DNA from 3 places in the Pseudoalteromonas aliena SW19 genome. Region 3 is predicted to be linked to each of the others. Evidence: predicted binding sites of a transcription regulator. Region 3 holds the regulator's gene; each other region holds the start of a gene.
What was found. Region 3 encodes FliA, which starts transcription of late flagellar genes. Its sites were predicted from a motif close to CTAAAGNTNNNNNNNNNNNNGCCGATA; they were not measured.
Positions count from the first base shown of each region.

Region 1: PALI_RS01390 (VC2046/SO_2500 family protein) is a predicted target of FliA. The motif match lies at 1,005-1,031, and genes of this name have one in related genera.
Region 2: PALI_RS01715 (DUF5610 domain-containing protein) is a predicted target of FliA. The motif match lies at 864-890, and genes of this name have one in related genera.

Region 1 is NZ_AQGU01000018.1:115,623-117,896, forward strand. It holds gene PALI_RS01375 (M48 family metallopeptidase) at 18-704, shown strand; tRNA gene PALI_RS01380 (tRNA-Tyr) at 735-819, opposite strand; tRNA gene PALI_RS01385 (tRNA-Tyr) at 869-953, opposite strand; gene PALI_RS01390 (VC2046/SO_2500 family protein) at 1,066-1,593, shown strand; gene PALI_RS01395 (DUF6172 family protein) at 1,911-2,213, shown strand.
Region 2 is NZ_AQGU01000019.1:22,235-24,508, reverse strand. It holds gene PALI_RS01715 (DUF5610 domain-containing protein) at 1-834, opposite strand, end outside; gene trmA (tRNA (uridine(54)-C5)-methyltransferase TrmA) at 999-2,096, shown strand; gene PALI_RS01705 (DUF523 domain-containing protein) at 2,107-2,274, opposite strand, start outside.
Region 3 is NZ_AQGU01000026.1:228,609-230,882, forward strand. It holds gene PALI_RS12270 (protein phosphatase CheZ) at 1-147, opposite strand, end outside; gene cheY (chemotaxis response regulator CheY) at 164-547, opposite strand; gene PALI_RS12280 (RNA polymerase sigma factor FliA) at 588-1,298, opposite strand; gene PALI_RS12285 (MinD/ParA family ATP-binding protein) at 1,325-2,185, opposite strand; gene flhF (flagellar biosynthesis protein FlhF) at 2,178-2,274, opposite strand, start outside.

The DNA.
Region 1 (2,274 bases), on a different contig from region 3:
ATATTTGAGAAATTGAAGTGTTTGAATATCAGCTAAAAAAAAGCGCACGAAGAAAAACCGTTGCGATTAAAGTTCATAACCAGCAGGTAACCGTATACGCACCTAGCTATATTGCAAAAAAGCAGATTGATAGTTGGCTTTTAGAAAAAAAGACATGGGTTGATGCGCAATTGCTTAAGCAACTCACTGTTGTTGACTGCAAGCAATACCCCTTTGAAACTAAAAAAATATGTATTTATTCTGAGCAAGTAAATGTGCAGTTTGAGCAAGGTCACTACTCTGGTGTAAAACCACAACTAGCTGGCTTGTTAATTACGGTATCTAAACGTGTTAAACATCAACAATTAAAGTATCAAAAATTATTAGAAGAGTATTTAAAAGAGCAGCTAACAGCTTATATAGAAATGCGACTTACGTATTTTTGTACACAAATGAACGAGGCTTTACCACGCAATTTGAATATTGCGATTTATAAAAGAAAGTGGGGGAGTTGTAACAGCAAACGTGATTTGACCTTTAATCTACACCTTATTGGTGCACCACAGCACATAATTGATTATGTAATAGTTCATGAGTTAGCACATCTGCGTCATTTAAACCACAGTAAAGCATTTTGGCAGCGAGTTGAAATATTTTACCCTGATCATAAATCAGCATCACAATGGTTAAAAATTAATGGAATGAGCTTACAGTGGGGGTTTTAGATTTTATTGCTTACTAGGGAAGATTAAAAGTGGTGGAGGGAGCTGGATTCGAACCAGCGAAGGCTGAGCCGTCAGATTTACAGTCTGATCCCTTTGGCCGCTCGGGAACCCCTCCACACTAATTTTGTTACATTTGGCCCCACTTAACTTAGCGGTAAGAAAAGTGGTGGAGGGAGCTGGATTCGAACCAGCGAAGGCTGAGCCGTCAGATTTACAGTCTGATCCCTTTGGCCGCTCGGGAACCCCTCCAATGCAACGGCGCTGATAATAGCAAAATATGTATTTAAGTAAAGAAAAAAACTAAAGAAAAATGAAAAAAAGCCGATAAATATCTATAACCTACAACAATCGGCTAAAGACTATGCAAATCGATGATTTGTTGATCACTGAGAACCAATTAAGCACACGGCTTAACAAAAGTGTGCACGAACAGCGAAGAGGAGAGTTTTCTCTTTTGCTCGCAATGTTATCGCATGACGCACTTGATTTTAGCCAATTTCACTTACCAAAAACAGAACTCGAAGACGCAATTATTACTGATGATGCGCTTCGCAAACAATTGGGTGTTGGTCCTAAGCAACTTTTAGCGCCAGATAAATTTGATATGTTGATTGGTCAACATAACGCTTCACTACTGATCAGTGCTGGAGAACGCTCTGGAATGAACGATATTAAATTGAATCATTGTTTGAATCCAGAGCCCCTCTTTATAAGAGATGATGTAACGCATATTCCGTTGAATATCATTGATAATTGTGAGCTTGCTGTGCGTAGACGTATAAAAAACACAGAAACGCAACTTTCTAATCCAGCGATGGACGCCGCTGCTTTTTACGATCTCCTTAATAACGATGCTTTACATGAGCCTTTACACTTAGTTACTGCTTGAGAAAATATCTAATAGCAAGCAAGCGTGTTATTTATGTGATTCAGGGACAAATGCATATTGTAATTTAACCTAGAAAATTAACTCTTGCTTACCGATTGATTTACCTTCTTACAGCTTTAAAAGTTAGGTATATCGAGTAACCCTATATGTTGTTTTTTGTGTTTTCGCATCACTATTACTGATTAATTTAATGATATTGGCTAATAATTGATTTAGTGCAAAAAAAGCATCCAAAAGTTAATTGCAATTGCTATAATGATCGCAAATGGTATGACATGAAATGCCGCTATCATTAAACCAAGGTAATTAGGAACGTAATGAAGAAAACATTCACGCTGAATCACGAGAAAATCAAATACCCTCGTATGGTTGATGCTGCAAAGCATGAAGTGAAAAAATATTTGAAACGAGAGCGCAATAAAACACTACCTGAAGATGCAGATTATTGGGCATTTGACTGTAAGTTTGGTAACACAGCTGAAGATGCGCAAGTTGTGCACGTAGCTGAATTAAGTAACCAAATTGGTGAAATTGAAAAGCAAGGTCTGACTTCTTTCTATGTAGAGATTTTAGCACGACCAGCTCAGCGTCAACAGTTAGACTTAGATGATGACGAATAATATTTAGTCAGTATTCGAAATTATAAAATGGGCCCAAGTGGCTCATTTTTTGTTTTACGCT
Region 2 (2,274 bases), on a different contig from region 3:
AGCGACTAACTGTTCGTTATCTAAACTCAACGCTTGCGCTTCTTCAAATGCTTTGTCTAAATCGCCACTAAAAAAAGTTTTACTCACTCCTTGTATGTCTTCCATTAGTTCATTAATCGCTTTTTGTTCATCTTCATTTAAATCACCATTAACCGACATAGAAAATGATAACTCTCGAGACTGCGATGATTCACTTATATACCCTTCACTATTTCCCTGCTTTTGATAACTGCTCGCTGACTGTGACTCAAAAGAGTCGGAGAAGCTAATACTAACTTCATCACCTTCTGCAGTAGTAAATTTGTATTCAGCGTTATTGCTTAAACTAGCGTATTGAGCCTGACTAATACTCACACTCGCCGGTTGTGGGTTAAACAAATCATCTTCAAGCTTATTAAGACCATTAAAGATACCTTCTTTGGACTTATTAATGCCTTCTTCAATATCGGTATTAAATACACCGGTACCTTTTAATTCATCAATTGCATCATCAATCCCCATTTGCACACCTTTGCGGGCTTCACCAAGTATGCCTTTGAGCTTGTCATCATCAGCACCATTAGCCTTCGCATTTTTGAGTGTACCTGTCACAAAATCGAGTACATTTTTAACTACCTCGCCAAAATCAAATAATGACTTATCTGCTTTTTTCTCAGCAACAGGTAAGCCAAGTTGCTCAGCCATCTTATCGCCCAACACTTTTGCAGCAAGTTCTTTCCCGCTTTGTTGATAACTATCTTGAGGAGACTTAATTGTTGGCTGTGGTATCGTTACTTTATTATTGAATTTATTGATATTGTTATTTGGCATAAAGCCAAAATTATTGATTTTCATAATTCGTCTCCTAAGCGTGAGTAATTTATTATCGGCTATAACGTATAAAACTAAAGGGGAACGCACAAAAAAACAGCATTAATTCTAGTCAAAACTAGACAAATACGCCTCGCCCCCTACAATAGCGCCGATAAACAGATCTCAGAGATAAGGTAGTAACGTTAATGGCAGTTATTAAAATCGATACCACACAATACGATGCACAATTAAGCGAGAAAGAGCAGCGAATACGTGCACAGTTCCAACGTTTTGGTGTAGAACAATTAGAAGTATTTAGTTCAGAGCCAACTAACTACCGTCAACGTGCTGAATTTAGAGTATGGCATGATGGCGACGATCTGTTTCATATAATGTTTGATCAACAAACAAAAGACAAAATCCGTGTTGATACGTTTGATCCAGCAGCACCTTTAGTAGGTGAAATAATGCAGGTGATGATTGAAAACCTTAAGCCTTGCGAAATATTACGTCGTAAGTTATTTCAAATAGATTACCTATCAACGCTAAGTGGTGAAATTTTAGTAAGTTTGCTTTATCACAAGCCACTAGATGATGAATGGTTAAATGAAATTAAAGCGCTTAAAGAAAAACTGAGCAGTAAATACAAAATTGACTTCATTGGCCGTGCTCGCAAACAAAAAGAAGTGCTGGGTGATGACTTTGTAACTGAACGCTTAACAGTTAATGGTCGCGAGCTTATTTACCAACAAGTAGAAAACAGTTTCACTCAGCCTAATGCTAAAGTAAATATTAGTATGCTGGAGTGGGCACAAAATTTATGTAAACCACTTAAAAATGATTTATTAGAGCTTTACTGTGGCAACGGTAACTTTTCAATTGCGTTAGCTGGTTCGTTTAATAAAGTGTTGGCAACAGAGATATCAAAATCATCTGTACACTCTGCTCAATACAATATTGCTAAAAACAACGTAGAGAACTTAGATATTATTCGTATGTCGAGTGAAGAATTCACCCAAGCTATGAACGGTGAGCGTACTTTCTCTCGTTTAGACGGTATTGACCTTAAAAGCTATGACTGCCAAACCATATTAGTTGATCCACCGCGCGCGGGCATGGATGAATTAACCTGTGACTTAGTGGCTAACTACGAAAGCATAATTTATATATCGTGTAATCCTGAAACCCTTGAGCGTGACCTTGATCTCTTAACACGTACGCACAACGTTAAGCGCTTTGCTATATTTGATCAGTTCCCATATACACATCACATTGAGTCTGGTGTTTTTTTACAACGCAAATAACCAGCCAGAATTAAAGTGCCAGTACTTTTATAAGTGCTGGTATTTGCTCTTCACTAAATACTTGAATACCATTTTTTATTAATAATGCAGCAGTTAAACCCAGTCCTTCGATTTTTACTCCGCGATGCTTTCCATCATATATTGTATTTCGTCCGCAAGAAGGGCTCGATTCTTTAAG
Region 3 (2,274 bases):
GCCAACTTCAGCAAATATCTCTGACTGCTCTTTAGACGCTGTATCCAAAATTAATTGATCAGCTTTATCTTGCTCGTCGTTTTCTAAAAAAACAACGAGTTGACGCGCTTGTTCTAAAGTTATTCGAGGCGCAGCAGGTGCTGACATAAGCCTCTCCCTATAATTAACCTAAGCGTTCAAACACTTTTTCTAATTTGGTCTTCAATGTGCCAGCTGTAAATGGTTTTACAATGTAGCCATTAACACCAGCTTGAGCAGCAGCTATTATCTGTTCTTTTTTAGCTTCAGCCGTTACCATTAAAACAGGGAGATGTTTTAACTTGTCATCCGCCCTAATTGCCCTTAAAAGGTCAATACCCTGCATACCTGGCATGTTCCAATCCGTCACGACAAAATCAAAAGACTGATTTTGTAGCATTGGTAAAGCAGTCGAACCATCATCTGCTTCTTGAACATTCGTAAAACCTAAATCACGCAATAAATTTTTAATAATACGTCTCATTGTTGAAAAATCGTCAACGACAAGAATTTTCATGTTTTTATCCAAAACATCCTCCAGTGAGGTCTTAACCTTTATTTACTTACTACTAGTTTATCCAGTCATTGATTTTTGCTTTTAGCTTAATCATCGCCTGACCATGTATCTGACTCACACGCGATTCACTAACATCGAGTATATGCCCAATCTCTTTTAAATTCATTTCATCGTTATAGTACAAAGATAACACCATAGCATCTCGCTCTGGTAATGATTTTATTGCACTTAATAAAGACTCATTAAATCGTTCATTTTTAACATTATTAAAAGGTTTGTCTAGTGTTAAATCTTGACCTGCTGGAGTTATGACATCTTCATCAATTCCGAGGTCTTCTATACCCAACACTTTACTTGCATTTACATCGTTTAAAATATGATGGTACTCATTTAACGAAATATCAAGTTTTTCAGCAACTTCTATATCTGTAGGTTCACGATTTAAGTTTTTTTCTAATTCGTTTATCGTTTCAGCAACAAGACGACTTTTACGATGTACAGAACGCGGAGCCCAGTCACCACGGCGCATTTCATCTAGCATAGCGCCACGGATGCGAATACCTGCAAACGTTTCAAAGCTTGCGCCTTTAGTTGCATCAAAGTTTTTTGACGCTTCAATCAGTCCTATCATACCCGATTGAATTAAATCATCGAGTTGTACACTTGGAGGTAGACGAGCAATTAAGTGACATGCCACTTTTTTAACCAGTGACGCATGTTTCTCAACAATCACATTTAAATTTTGTGTTGATTGATATCCCATAGCTCTATTTACCAATGTTGTCATAATTAGCCGTTAACCAGCTTCTCAATGAAAAACTCTAAATGCCCTGACGGTTGATTCGGTATTGGCCATTTGACCGCTTTTGTTGCCAGAGCTCGAAAAGCCACTGAAGCTGGAGAGCTTGGAAACAACTCCACAATAACTTTCTGCCGACGTGTCGCTTTACGCATATTTTCATCGTAAGGTATCGTTGCAGCTAGCTCCATAGAAATATCTAGGAAACGATCTGTTACTTTAGATAACTTTGCAAACAATTCTTGGCCTTCGCGAAGGCTGCGAACCATATTTGCAACAATTTTAAATTTATACACACCGTGCTCACGGCTTAATACTTTAATAAGTGCATACGCATCTGTTATTGATGTTGGTTCGTCACACACGACGACCATTACATCTTGTGCTGCACGAGAAAAGCTCAGCACCATATCGGAAATGCCGGCGGCGGTGTCTACTATCAATATATCAAATTCGGTATTTAATTCGCTAAAGGCACGAATAAGACCCGCGTGTTCAGAAGGTGATAATTCAACCATGTTTTGCGAACCCGACGTTGCAGGGACAATTTTAATCCCGGCAGGACCTTCAACTAAAATCTCATCCAGTTCGCATTCGCCAGATAATACATGTGATAAATTGCGCTCAACACGAAGCCCAAGCATCACATCACAATTTGCTAAACCTAAGTCGGCATCAAGAACTAAAACTCGCTTACCTTGTTGACCTAATGCGATTGCAGTATTTAGTGAAACATTTGTTTTACCTACTCCACCTTTACCACCGGTCACAGCGATAACTTTTACGCCGTTATTATTGTTTTGACTCATTTTTCGCAGGCCGCTTGCTTGATCTAATACTGTGTTAATCATACATCCCTACTGTGTTCGACGCCACTGATTGATGTCGTGAATGTTGTGATTTTATTCTTTTTAAATATAATTGCTCAGCTTTTTTTACT